DNA from 4 places in the Paenibacillus sp. FSL K6-0276 genome. Region 1 is predicted to be linked to each of the others. Evidence: predicted binding sites of a transcription regulator. Region 1 holds the regulator's gene; each other region holds the start of a gene.
What was found. The regulator Rex, encoded in region 1, represses fermentation and respiration genes when NADH is low (regulators of the CRP and FNR family bind a similar motif). The targets are predictions, from matches to a motif close to TTGTGAAATATTTCACAA.
Positions count from the first base shown of each region.

Region 1 (3,508 bases):
GACGAGCCAGAATCTCGATCTCTTCATCATTCAAATGAACGCCATGAGCAACAATAGACGGACGTGTGAACATTCCAAGCTTCTCCAGATGCGCTACTGGACGTAGTCCGTAATCCACCACATTTTGCTCCACTTCGCGCTTCGTTTCGGACATATGGGTATGCATCGGTAAATCCAAATCATGTGCCGCCTGTACAAACTTAACAAAGAAGTCCGGTGGGCAGGTATAAGGGGCGTGTGGCGAGATCATCGTCGTAATTCTGCCGTCAGCCTTGCCATGCCAATTGCGTGCAAAAGATATCGCTTCCGCAAGCTTGTGATTCTGAACTTCCACTGGACATAGGCCTATTACGCCTCTCATCAATACGGAACGAATACCTGACAGTTCAACAACCTCAGCCACTCTATCCATATGATCGTACATATCCAGGAAGGTAGTAGTGCCACCCTTTAGCATTTCCAGTACAGACAAGGAGGTTCCCCAGTACACATCTTCTCCGGTGAACTTTTCCTCCATCGGCCACATCTTCTCCTGAAGCCACACCTGAAGTGCTAAATCATCTCCATAACCACGTAGTAACGACATAGCGGCATGACCATGCGTGTTTACTAGACCAGGCATGAACAGCAAACGACTGCCATCAACAACTTGCACACCATCTTCCATCAAAGGCTCTTCTTTTCCTATGTAAGTGATCAAATCATCTTCAATAGTCATATATCCACTCAGAACCGGCTCTTCCGTTCCCGGAGTAAGAAAACGTCCGCCCTTGATAATAGTTTTATTGCTCTTCATGTCCACTTTCTTCCTTTCCGTCTTTCAAATAATAAGCAAGGCTTTGCAAATCCGTTGTAAAATCGGCCGCATGAACCCTGATATTAGGTGGTGTTTTTAGAATCACTGGCGCAAAATTCAAAATCGCCTCAATCCCTGATTCAATGAGGATATCCGCTACATTCTGGGCTTCTGAATCAGGCACTGTAATAATCCCAATTCGAATGCCTTGCTCACGAATCGTCTTGCCTAGCTCCTCCATCGGTTGAACTGTAAGAGAGTTGATTTTCCGCCCAACCTTAGGTGCATATGAATCAAATACAGCGGTGATCTTCATGGTATCCTTCAAATAAGTATTGTAATTGGACAAGGCATGACCAAGATTACCTGCTCCTACCAAAGCCACGTTCAGTTGCTGATCAAGCTTCAAGATATGACGGATTTTCTCGATAAGATAAGATACATCATAACCAATACCTTTTCTACCGAAGTCGCCAAAATAAGCTAAATCTTTACGAATTTGAGCGGGATTCAGATCAAGTTTTTGTCCAAGTTCCTGAGAGGAAACGGTTAATATTTCACGATTCTGAAGATCATTCAAAAAACGCAAGTACACAGGTAATCTGCGAACGACGGCTTCTGATATTTTATCCGATTTCATAATATACCTCCTAAAATAAGTATTACTCTTTTCAAACCCTATCTAAAATCACTTCACCTCGTCTCAATGAAGAGCGGTATTCTGAATACCGCCCTTCATTGTAGAGTGAGTACTTAAACTGAAGACGAACGTTTCAGGAAACGCCTCCGTCCTCCAACCACTCTGCTATACGAGGAACCATTTGATCCGTAAGCATATGCTCCATTTTCGGGCCAGGCAACGAATAAAGGAAATACTTCCCATAGTGAGATTCGATAACCCTAGTATCATAAACAATAACAATACCCCGATCCTGCGCCGTCCGTACCAGTCTTCCAAATCCTTGCTTGAAGCGAATAACCGCCTGAGGAACAGACAACTTCATAAACGGATTCTTCTTCTGGGCTTGTAATAACTCAGACTTCGCCTCCGCTAGTGGGTGATTCGGCGGTTGGAACGGGAGCCTCACGATGGCCAGGCAGGTCAGCGCTTCACCCGGAATATCCACACCCTCCCAGAAGCTGCTTGTACCAAGCAGAACAGAGGCTGCACTGTCTTGAAAACGGCGGATCAGCTTGCTACGGCTGCCACCTTCCACGCCTTGACCTAGCACCGTGATCTCTTGTGAGGCTAGAGCCTCTTTCAGAGGATCATAAACCTGGCGCAGCATCTTATAAGAGGTAAACAGGACAAGCATCCGCCCGCGAGTTGTTACTGCCGCTTCCGCTAGCGACTGAACAAGTGTATCTACAAAACGTGCATCTCCCACACTGCCCTTCACACTAGGAAAATCACGCGGAATAACCAGCAGCGCCTGTTCCCGATACTTAAATGGAGAAGGTAGTAGCGATGTCATCAATCGCCCTTCTTCCGCAGCCTCATTTAATCCAAGATTATCAATCATAAACTGAAAAGACTTATCGACAGAGAGCGTCGCTGAGGTTAACACGATACTCTTCTTCTTGTCGAAGAACAGCTCCTTAAGCTGGGTACTAACATCAACAGGGACGGCATACAGCTGTAGCGATTTGCTGCGGTAATTTCCATTCGCCTCCAGCCAATATACTACATTCTCATCGTTTAATCCCATAAAAAACCGCACTTGCTCACGAATAGAAGCTAAATCCTTAAATAAGCCGCTAATATCGGTAACTAGACTATCTGAAGAAGATTGACCTTCTTGATCGCGCATCTCATTAAGCATTTTATCACCTTTACGGATAATTTCGCTTAATGTCAGATTCATAGTATTCTCTAAAGCAACCAATTCATCCCAATCTTTCGGTTTACGGGCAGGAAGTAAACGCATGACTAATTGTCCAGCTTCCCCCGCTGCTGCATCACTGCGTTCCGGCAAGAGACTGAACAGTTTGTCACTAAGTAGATCCCAGGTTTCTTTTACAGTAAGCAGATCTGGATAGATTCTATCGATGACTCCGCTCCATTCAGAAGCTTCCTCACTGCCTGATGACTGAAGCATTTGGCGAAGAGTAGGGAGTTGGCCATTTCTACTATCCTTGTATAGACGCGATAGTGTATGCGCCACTGTGAAATGCTTCATATGCATGCCTAAATGCTTGCCAGCTACATCCTCCAGATGGTGGGCCTCATCAATAACAAGATGTTCATAAGCCGGAAGTAGCTGGTGACCAGCCTTAACATCTGCGAAGAGCTTGGAATGGTTCGTAATGACCACGTCTGCAATACCAGCTTCATGCTTAGCCCGGTGATAATAACACTTGCGGAACCATGGACACGAACGACCCAGACAGGAATCGGTATCGCTTGCGACCGTCTCCCAGAAATCACCGCCACGACCGCTTAAATTGAGCTCTTCATCATCTCCAGATTCACTTTGGGTCAGCCATACGATCATCTGAGCCGCAGTAAGTGCATCTTCCCTTGGGCTAATAAAGTCTTTTTTGTTAATTTTATGTTCAAACTTACGTAGACACAAATAATGCCCTCTGCCCTTAAAAATTGCAGCTTTAAATGGAAAAGGAACTACCTGCGTTAACAAAGGAATATCTCGCTCCCGCAATTGGTCCTGCAGATTAATGGTATGAGTGCTGACCATGACCTTTTGATCGGTG
Region 1 is NZ_CP150276.1:4,167,922-4,171,429, forward strand. Features, by position in the region: gene MHH52_RS19610 (amidohydrolase) at 1-796, opposite strand, end outside; gene MHH52_RS19615 (redox-sensing transcriptional repressor Rex) at 783-1,436, opposite strand; gene dinG (ATP-dependent DNA helicase DinG) at 1,570-3,508, opposite strand, start outside.

Region 2 (3,508 bases), 280 kb from region 1:
GACTTGCCACATGATTCGTCACCCCCAAGCGGAATATTTAACGTCATACAGGTTATACCTTGTCTACTACTTATTTGCAATCCGTAAAGCTCACCATAAGCAAGTTTGATGCGATGGCTGACACTATACAGTCCGAATCCGATCTCGTCGTTTTTGTCTCTTTTTCCGTTCCGCAATGTCTCCTGAAGTATCGCCAGCCTTGATTCGGGTATGTCTACTCCGTTATTCTGGGCAGTGACGATCAGCTGATCCCCTCGTTCATATGCACGAATTGATATCTTGCTTTTCTGGTTTGTCAGTGGCTTAATTCCGTGATAGATCGCATTTTCAACAAGTGGTTGAAGGATGAAACGAATAATTTGCTGTTGTTCCAAATGCTCATCGTAGCTCAATTCGTACTCTAGAATATCATCATATCGAACACATTGGATATCCAAATAGCTCTCGACATGTTGAAATTCTTGTTCTAGTGTTACAAATTGACTGCCGCTTGCCAGCCCGAGCCGGAAATAAGTGCTTAGGGATTCTACGATGTCCACCACATCGTTTGCATCATGACTTGCAGCCATCCATTGAATCGTATCCAGTGTATTGTACAGAAAATGGGGCTTGATCTGTTCATGAATCATCTGTAGCTCCATTTCCTTCTTCTCTTGCTGGGATTGATATAGCTTAATGAGCATTTGATTAAAACTACGCCCTAACTCTCCAATCTCATCGCGTCGCTTATCTTTAGAACGCACGCTCCAGTCTCCGTCTTCCACTTGTCTCATCAATTGACGTAACGTCTGAATCGGTTTTGCTATGGAGGAGCCCAGCAATAGGACGAGAATCAAAAAGAAGATACCTACTACACTCCCCACCATAAGAGCCGACCGCTGGGTCTTCGTCATACCTTGGGTAAGCTGGGATTTCGGCACTTGAAAGATGAGTTTCCAGCCTGGAACACCGGCGATCGAAGCCGTAAATGTGGACATGGCAGCTCTGGAATCTTCCGATTCTGGGAATTCCGAATTAACGATAAGCCACCCTCTGCCGTCATAAACCTTAATGTCTTGAGCGATATCCTTCATTTTACGGATGGGGACGGCTGCTGCAATATAAGCTGCATCTTCATTCACAAGCGGTTCAACACGATATAGAATGACGACAATCTCTGCTTTGTTTGCTTTGGAAACAATAACGTTACTAACAACGAAGGGAGCATTCGACGAAATTAGTTCTTTATAATAATCTCGCGTTAATATAGAGAAAGACTTGCTATCTGACGTCCAAGAGTTTCCTTTTAGATCAACGATCCGAATGGACTCGTAGTCATGGCCTCGTCGTTGCTCTAGCATGCGACTTTCGCGTAACAGTTCTTCTCGAGTCCAGTGGTGATCAGAAGTAAGTGTGGCGAGCATTTCGACTTCTCCAATCCGCTGCTGAAACCAATAGGATATTTGTTCGCTTCGGGCATTGATGATTTGCTGTGTCAGTGATTCGTTGAGTGGGACGACCGTTCGTTTCATCTCTGAGTATATGGCGCCTAACAACGCAAGGAATAGTAAGAGAAAGCATCCTCCGGCATATAATGTGATTTTTCGTTGTATTGAGTTCATGTCTTTATTACATCATGTTGCATCCCATCTTTAAATGAGAAGTATCACTTGTCCAAAATGTATAAATAAAATCCGAAATGTGCAAATACTTTTGGAGATGCATAGCCTATAATACACATTGTACATTTTTTCACAATGTCAAAAATACGAATGCAATCAGTATCAGGGGAGGAACTATGAGAAAACACACAGGAAGAGTATTGTCCATTATTATGGTGCTGGCGCTTGTATTCACGATGACCGCTTGCGGCTCGAAAGAAAATGCAAAGGAAGCATCGAATGGTACGGCGACGGCCATTGGGGTAGGTAGTGGTAAGCACGGTGACATTAAAGTTGAGGTAACCTTTACGGATGGGAAAATTAAGGATGTGAAGGTTCTGGAGCAGAAGGAAAATGAAGTTCTATCGGAGCCTGTTTATACCCAATTGAAGGAAAATGTCATGCAGGCAAATAGTGCAGATGTAGATAGTATTAGCGGATCTAGTGTGACGAGCAAGGGGTATTTGGACGCAATTCAGGATGCGGTTGTTAAATCGGGAATTGCGTTGGCGGCAGGCAGTGCAGTAGCAGATGCGAAACAGATCGAAGAGTCGGAGCAGACATACGACGTCGTCGTGATCGGCGCGGGTGGTGCCGGATTTAGTGCAGCGCTTGAAGCAGCAGAGGCTGGGAAAAGCGTAGTTATCTTGGAAAAGATGCCGACCGTTGGCGGTAACACATTGATCTCCGGTGGGGAGATGAATGCTCCTGACAACTGGGTTCAGCAAGCACTTGGCATTACAGATGATAGCGCAGAATTATATTATCAGGATACGATGAAGGGCGGCGACAATCTAGGGCAGCCGGAAATCGTGAAGATTCTGTCCGAGCAAGCACTGGGTTCAGCTGAATGGTTACGTGACGAGGTAAAAGTGGAGTTCTTATCCGATCACCTCTTCCAGTTCGGCGGGCATTCCCGCAAGCGTGCGCTGATTCCAGTCGGTCATACAGGAGTGGAAATGATTACGAAGCTCAAGACCAAGGCCGAAGAACTTGGAGTTACGATCAAGACGAACATGAAAGCTGAGAAACTGCTAACAGATGAGAGCGGTAAAGTAGTTGGAGTTGATGCAAGTACAAATGGTCAAAAGGTGACCTTCCATGCGAACAAAGGCGTTATCATGGCAACCGGTGGATTTGGCTCTAATATTGAGATGCGTATGAAATATAAACCTGAGTTGGATGAGAGCTATATGTCTACAGACACGCCAGGGACGACGGGTGACGGAATTATTATGGCTCAAGCAATTAACGCAGACATTACGAATATGGAGAATATTCAAACCTATCCGATCTGTGACCCTGTTACAGGTGTAATCTCTCTTGTGGCCGATTCGCGGTTTGACGGTGCGATCCTGATTAACCAAGGGGGAACACGGTTTGTAGAGGAATTGGAACGACGCGATGTCATATCTAAGGCTATTCTCGCACAAGAAGGCCGTTACGCTTACCAATTCTGGAATCAGGAAATCGCCGATATCGGTAAGACGATCGAAGTGCACCAAGATGAGTATGATCAATTAGTTAAAGAGGGAATGCTCTATAAGGCAGACACGATTGAAGATGCTGCTAATTTCTTCAAGATAGATGTTAAGACTTTGAAAGAGACTGTAAGCAAAGTCAACGAGTATGCGAAGACAGGCAAGGATCTTGATTACAACCATCGTGGCGGTTTGGTATCACTGGAAAAAGGCCCGTATTATATTCAAAAAGCGGTTCCGTCGGTCCATCATACAATGGGTGGATTGGTCATTGATACGAAAGCACATGTTCTGTCGACAGAAGGCACGGTTATTCCGGGACTGTACGCTGCTGGAGAAGTGACAGGCGTTGTTCATGGTACGAACCGTCTGGGCGGAAATGCCATT
Region 2 is NZ_CP150276.1:3,887,948-3,891,455, reverse strand. Features, by position in the region: gene MHH52_RS18365 (sensor histidine kinase) at 1-1,601, opposite strand, end outside; gene MHH52_RS18370 (response regulator) at 1-12, opposite strand, end outside; gene MHH52_RS18360 (flavocytochrome c) at 1,778-3,508, shown strand, end outside.
Region 2: the regulator Rex is predicted to act here: its motif matches at 1,720-1,737, upstream of MHH52_RS18360 (flavocytochrome c).

Region 3 (3,508 bases), 260 kb from region 1:
CCGGAAGTGCTAAAGGAAGCTGATCTTGTCATTAAAGGATTGTATGAATTGTTGATAGATTAGTTATATTGAATCATTTAAATTGGTACTGGACTCATCACAAGTAGTGAATTCTACTTGGGGTGGGTCTTTTTTACGTAAATGTAAGGGTCGATCAAGGGTGTTAGCAGCACGTTGTAGCTCTAAGATGCTAATGGTTGACTAATCAGTAACTATCACCAGCAATAAACCTGCAAGAGTACATTTATTAATGATGCGAGGATGGCTAAAGCATTAATTCCTGCAAATCTGCAGTTATTCTTGCTCCAGAAGAAGCCTTCGAACCATAAGTGAGGATATACCTGTACATTTGCAGTTTTTGGACTTAATGAAGAGGATAGGATTTTGGAAATAGAGGAGCGAAAGCGTCCGCCTTTCTCTCCGGATTTTATCCGCTAGTGGCGGTATAAATCAGAAAATCTGGAGACAACAGCGGTCGGAGATCCAAAGTTTCCACGCAATGACACCTTGATTCGCTCTCAGTATAATCCGCACAACAGAAAAAACTACATACAAATGACCATAATAAACTTTAAAACCACCTGACTTGACTGAAATGAGAGCTCAGGAAGACGACAGAATCAAACGTTTCCAAGAGGTATATCCAAACGTTGAAATTGTAAAAGACGACTGGCAATACAATGTAAGTGGAATCGGAATCAAAATGGCTGCGAATGAAGCGCCAACCTTCTTTAATACTTACGCAATAGAAGCTAAATTCCTGGTTGAAAAGGGCTGGGTTGCTGACATCACAGATCTATGGAACAAAAATGAATTTAAAGATCAAATTAACCCAGTGTTGCAAAATCAATTTATCATTGATGGTAAAGTTTTCGGAGTCACACAAAAGGGTTATGTAACAACTACTATGATCAACAAAAAAATGCTGGATGAAAAAGGCGTTGCGGTCCCACCAATGGATTGGACTTGGGATGATATGCTGAATACGGCTAAAGGCGTGGCTGATGTCAAAAAAGGTATTTCCGGTATTGCTCCAATGGGTAAAGGTAACGAAGTAGGTTGGAACTGGACCAACTTCCTGTTCGAAGCTGGTGGAGAGATTCAAAAGATCGAAGGCGGTAAGGTTGTAGCTACATTTAATTCCGATGCTGGTGTTAAAGCACTGGATTTCTACAAGAAACTTAGATGGGAAGCAAACGCGATTCCTCAAGACTGGGCACTGGGCTGGGGCGATGCTGTAGGTGCGTTCCAACAAAGTCGTACAGCTATGGTAATGGCCGGATCTGATGGCGTTATCGAGCAAGCGTTGAATTATATCACATTTGACTACTTCTCTGATAAAGGTTTGGAAGCACTTGATGCAGTTCTTCAACAACGTACAACGGAAGGCAAATACTTTATCCCGCCGCTCTTAGACTACTACTCAGCAGATTCTGATTTCGATAAGAAGACCAAAGCTGTTTATGACAAATACACAAATGTATACCAATATAGCCCTGACATTATGGGACTTTTGGATGGCAAACCTGAAGCTCAATACAATACACAGGACTACTACGCAACAATGTCCAACGTCATTCAATAGCTGTTCTCCAAAAAAGGAACGGATTCCAAGAGCCAGCTTGAAGCTGCAGCCAAAACAGTACAAGAGAAATTCTTTGATACGATTAAAGCAGAATAGGGAAGGAAAGATCGGCCCCTTTAGGGGTCGATTTTATTGTTGTTATAATTTATAAAATTATAAATCTACAGAAATAGTGATAATCAACTGGAGATTATCACGACGTAGGAAAAAGGTAAATTTCTGTTAAGAAGGGTTAACTTTTTTAAGTGCTATGTTGAGTATCAAGGAAGAAAATGGGGCGTGAACTTTGCTTGTAAAAGTATAATTTAAGATTTGAAGGGATTTATAGCATAAAATAAGGTAAAAAATCTATAATATGATCGAATGAAAGCGCTTTGAAAACAAATCAAAAATACTTTATACTTTGTGAAAGATTTCACTATACAAGGTGGAAATGATGTGATAAGATAAATGTGTAGAGAAAAACAACTAAAAATTGACAGGAGGACGAGGGAGATGGCAGTTAAGAACGAGGTCGCCGCCCAAGTTAAACAAGTTACCGCTGAAGAGTATATTCAGAATTTAGTGGATAAAGCAAAAAAAGCGCATGAGGCATTCATGGCGCTAGACCAAGAGCAAGTTAACACAATCGTTCATGCAATGGCGTTGGCTGGACTCGACAAACATATGTACCTCGCAAAATTGGCCGTAGAAGAAACAGGACGCGGCGTATACGAAGACAAAATTACGAAGAACATCTTCTCGACAGAATATATCTGGCACGGAATTAAATATGATAAAACAGTAGGCGTTATTGAAGATAATCCATATGAGAACTTTCAAAAAATTGCTGAACCAGTCGGAATCGTTATGGGTATCACACCAGTAACCAACCCAACATCCACCACGATGTTTAAAGCGTTGATTTCGATTAAGACACGGAACCCTATTATATTCGGTTTCCACCCATCTGCGCAAGAGTGTAGTGCTGCAGCAGCTAAAATTCTTCATGATGCTGCCGTGAAAGCTGGCGCACCTGAGAACTGTATCCAATGGATTGAAATGCCAACAATGGACAAGACAAACGCTTTGATGAACAACCCAGACGTTGCTCTTATCTTGGCAACTGGTGGATCTGCAATGGTAAAAGCGGCTTATAGCTGTGGTAAACCTGCTCTTGGTGTAGGCCCTGGTAACGTACCTGCCTTCATTGAAAAGAGTGCTGATATCGATCAAGCGGTAACGGACATCATTCTTTCCAAAACATTCGATAATGGTATGATCTGTGCTTCCGAGCAAGCAATTATTATTGAAGAACCAATCTTCGACCAAGTGAAGAAGAAAATGATCGCTAATGGCTGCTACTTTGTTAATAAAGAAGAAGCTGGTAAGTTGACTAGCGGTGCAATGAACGTAGATAAATGTGCAGTAAACCCAGCAATCGTTGGTCAATCCGCAGTGAAGATTGCTGAAATGTGTGGCATTCAAGTTCCTGCCGGTACAAAGATTCTGGTAGCAGAACTCGAAGGTGTAGGCACTAAATACCCACTGTCTGCTGAAAAATTGAGTCCGGTTCTTGCTTGCTACAAAGTTAAGAATGCTGATCAAGGTATCGAACGCGCAGCTGAAATCGTTGAATTTGGCGGTATGGGTCATAGCTCGGCTATTCACTCCAACAACGAAGAAGTGATCATGAAGTTCTCTAACCGTCTGCAAACAGGACGTATTCTCGTCAACTCGCCTTCGACACATGGCGCAATCGGCGATATTTATAACACCAATATCCCTTCGCTGACTCTGGGCTGCGGATCTTATGGACGCAACTCTGTATCGCAAAACGTTACTGCTATCAACTTGATCAACGTGAAAAGGGTGAATCGTCGTACCGTGAATATGCAATGGTTTAAAGTACCTGACAAGATTTACTTCGAAAAAGGTGCAACT
Region 3 is NZ_CP150276.1:4,432,821-4,436,328, reverse strand. Features, by position in the region: gene pgmB (beta-phosphoglucomutase) at 1-63, shown strand, start outside; partial or broken gene MHH52_RS20980 (extracellular solute-binding protein) at 596-1,681, shown strand; gene adhE (bifunctional acetaldehyde-CoA/alcohol dehydrogenase) at 2,081-3,508, shown strand, end outside.
Region 3: the regulator Rex is predicted to act here: its motif matches at 1,989-2,006, upstream of adhE (bifunctional acetaldehyde-CoA/alcohol dehydrogenase).

Region 4 (3,508 bases), 1.9 Mb from region 1:
GCGTTGTTCAAATATATCCGTCATGTAATAAGTCATTACTACGAACGCAAGCAGTAGAGCCGCAAGTGGCCAAAGCAATCTTTGTGCCATCTTCCGAGCGCGAGCTTGTAAGTCACCTACTGTGCGAAGGGTTGTAAACATCAGCCCATGCACCAAGCAGAGAAGAACTACAGTAAGGCCTGCTACTACAGTATACACATTCACGATATCTGTGAAACCCGCGTACATTTGCTTATCAGCATCGATCGGCAAACCTTTGATAAAGCTGGCGAACACTACAGCAAGGAGGAACGGTGGGAGAAAGCTGCCGATAAAGATACAAGCATCCCAAGTTCTTTTCCAAGCTACAGAATCCCGTTTACCTCTAAATTCAAAAGCGACACCACGCGCAATCAAAGCTAATAAAGCAAAGACAAAGGGAATATAGAATCCACTAAACAGCGTTGCGTACCATTCCGGAAAAGCCGCGAACATTGCGCCCGCACCCGTTAGTAGCCATACCTCATTAGCATCCCAGAAAGGTCCGATGGAGTTAATCAGTACCCGGCGCTCTGTATCATTTTTAGCGAGAAATTGTGTTTCCATCCCTACGCCGAAATCAAAACCCTCCAGGAAGAAGAACCCTATAAACAGAACTGCAATCAGCACAAACCACAATTCATTAAGAGATAACATCGGAGCCCTCCTCGTTATATGGATCATGCGAATCCCCGTGATCGTTATCCATCTCATAAGGACCTTTTTTAATCACTTTCATAAACAAACCAATCATTACTAATCCGAGAATTGCGTAAATCGTTGTAAAAGAAATAACAGAGAATAGAACCTGACCACTCGTAATATTAGGCGATACACTGTCTTCCGTTGTCATTAGTCCGAATACCGTCCATGGCTGACGCCCGAATTCGGTCATGACCCAACCAGCTGTATTCGCGATTGGAGGAAGCAGTATTCCCCATAACATAAACCGCATAAACCAAGTGTTTGGACGGTCCATTTTTTTGCGCCACATTAAGTACATAGCGTACATACCCAGTACAATCATTAATGTTCCTGCTAGAACCATGATCCGGAAACTCCAGAATGTCGTACGTACAGGTGGAATATAGTCACCGGGGCCATAGGCTTGCTCATACTCAGCTTGCAGTTCAAGCATACCTTTAACTTCACCGGAAAATTTACTGTATGAAAGGAAGCTCAGCATATACGGAATTTGAAATTCTCCAGTACTTTCTTGCTTTTCAGGATCAATGTTTGCCCATACGGTCCAAGGTGCTGGGTCACCACTCTTACCCCACAGTCCTTCGGAAGCCGCCATCTTCATAGGTTGAGTCTCAACCAAATACTGTGCTTGCGCATGGCCTGCCACGGCTACACCAATAGAAGAAATAATACCTACGATCGCTGCAATTTGAAAAGATTTCTTAAAGAAAGAGACATCTTGTTTCTTCAATATCTTATACGCACTAATACCCGTTACGAGGAAGGCGCCTGTTGCATACGCAGCAAGAACCGTGTGCGGGAATTCAACCAACAATTGTCCGTTCGTAATAAGCGCGAAGAAATCGTTCATTTCTGCACGGCCATTATTAATCGCAAATCCCACAGGATGCTGCATAAAGGAGTTCGCTGCTAGGATCCAGAAAGCGGATAACATCGTACCGAATGCTACCAGCCAGATGGACATCAAATGTACTCTTTTGGACACCTTGTCCCAGCCGAATATCCAGATTCCAATAAAAGTAGACTCCAGAAAAAAGGCTGCCAGTGCTTCAACTGCAAGTGGAGCCCCGAATACATCACCAACAAAACGTGAATAATCAGACCAGTTCATCCCGAACTGAAATTCCTGCAATATCCCTGTAACTACCCCTACTGCAAAATTGATGAGGAATAGCTTTCCCCAGAACTGCGCCATTTTTTTGTACTCTTCATTGCCTTTTCTAACGTACATTGTCTCCATGATCGCAATCAAGAGCGCTAGTCCGATTGATACCGGTACAAAGAAATAGTGGAATATTGTCGTCGACGCAAATTGTATACGCGACAGCATTACTGTATCCATATTTTTCCCTTCCTTCTCCCCTTTTCGTTAATTATATTCTGTCAAAAATTTAATCTTTTATGTGTGATAAATGTCACACAAAGAGGTCCATTTAACGGTGAAATTCAAATGATTTGTGACAAAAATCACAATTTGCGATAAAAAAAGCAAAAAAAATAAGACGGTTTGACCGTCTTGGAGTTGTTCAGCGCTCTATAAAAAGCTTGACTCATAAAGGCATTGGTTAGGTAATGGAAATACCCTTCTTTAGCGATTTGAGATCGCCATTCGAATTAAGCAATTGTGGTAGCATCTTCGTGCTGCGAACCATTGGAGAGTCACATAGACGGCAAGAAGGCGCATGTTCAAATGCGAAATTATCCCTCATCCATCCGTTACATCCATCATTGGTACACGCCCAAATCGCGGTATTTTCTTCCGGTATTTCTTCCAAAGGTTTCTTCCGGTAGTTCATTGCCGTTCCTCCCATCCTGTAAGTCAATAGTGACTAACTAGATATAAAAAGACCGTCCCAACTTTCACAAGCTGGGACGGTTTCTTCTATTATTACAGTTTTACAACGTTTTCGGCTTGTGGTCCACGGTTGCCTTGAACAACGTTGAATTCAACGCGTTGGCCTTCGTCCAAAGTTTTGAAGCCGTCGCCAGTGATTGCGCTGAAGTGAACGAATACGTCGCTTCCGCCTTCAACTTCGATAAATCCGAATCCTTTTTCTGCGTTGAACCATTTAACTGTACCTGTTTGCATGTGTGTTACCTCCACAAATTTAAATTAATATGTTCTTTTTATCTTCAAACAAAGAAAAAATTCACACATTGAAAAAGGTTGTATTACCAAATATAACAGCCCTTTTCAATGTGAAAATTAGGGACTAAATGTATGATTGATATCATATTACCACACCTGATTAGCAAAGGCAAGCAAGCATACTAATTTATCCGGTTCTACCCTAATAAGTATTACCTTCCAATGTAAGGGTTGCCAGTCAGGTCAAAATTCATTAAATAAGCTTACTTTTGCCATATTTATCAACATTTTAGAAGAACCAGATTCCCGATAGCGATACAAAGTACCGCTATCTCAGGAAGGTCTCCCTTCAAAACGAAGGGGTAGTCCGCTCTACTTGTCATTACTGCTATATCATTATATGCCGACTTCCAGCATATTATTCCTCTGGTTTTTCAAGAAGTTTAACCGTCGTTTGATTGATTTTCCCATTTCGGTAGTAGGTAATCTTCAGATCCTCACCAATCTTCGTATGATTATATAAATACTTGCGAAGGGAAAGCGTAGATATAATAGGTTCATCATTAAATTTCGTAATTACATCATTGAACTGCAGTCCGGCTTCCTTTGCAGGTCCAACAGCATCCAGAACGACTACCCCATCCTTAACATTGTTCGGTAGGTTCAGTTCGCTCCGTTGATCCTCTGCGAGAGGAA
Region 4 is NZ_CP150276.1:6,068,893-6,072,400, forward strand. Features, by position in the region: gene cydB (cytochrome d ubiquinol oxidase subunit II) at 1-675, opposite strand, end outside; gene MHH52_RS28630 (cytochrome ubiquinol oxidase subunit I) at 662-2,065, opposite strand; gene MHH52_RS28635 (cold-shock protein) at 2,289-2,519, opposite strand; gene MHH52_RS28640 (cold-shock protein) at 2,612-2,812, opposite strand; gene MHH52_RS28645 (trypsin-like peptidase domain-containing protein) at 3,231-3,508, opposite strand, start outside.
Region 4: the regulator Rex is predicted to act here: its motif matches at 2,179-2,196, upstream of MHH52_RS28630 (cytochrome ubiquinol oxidase subunit I).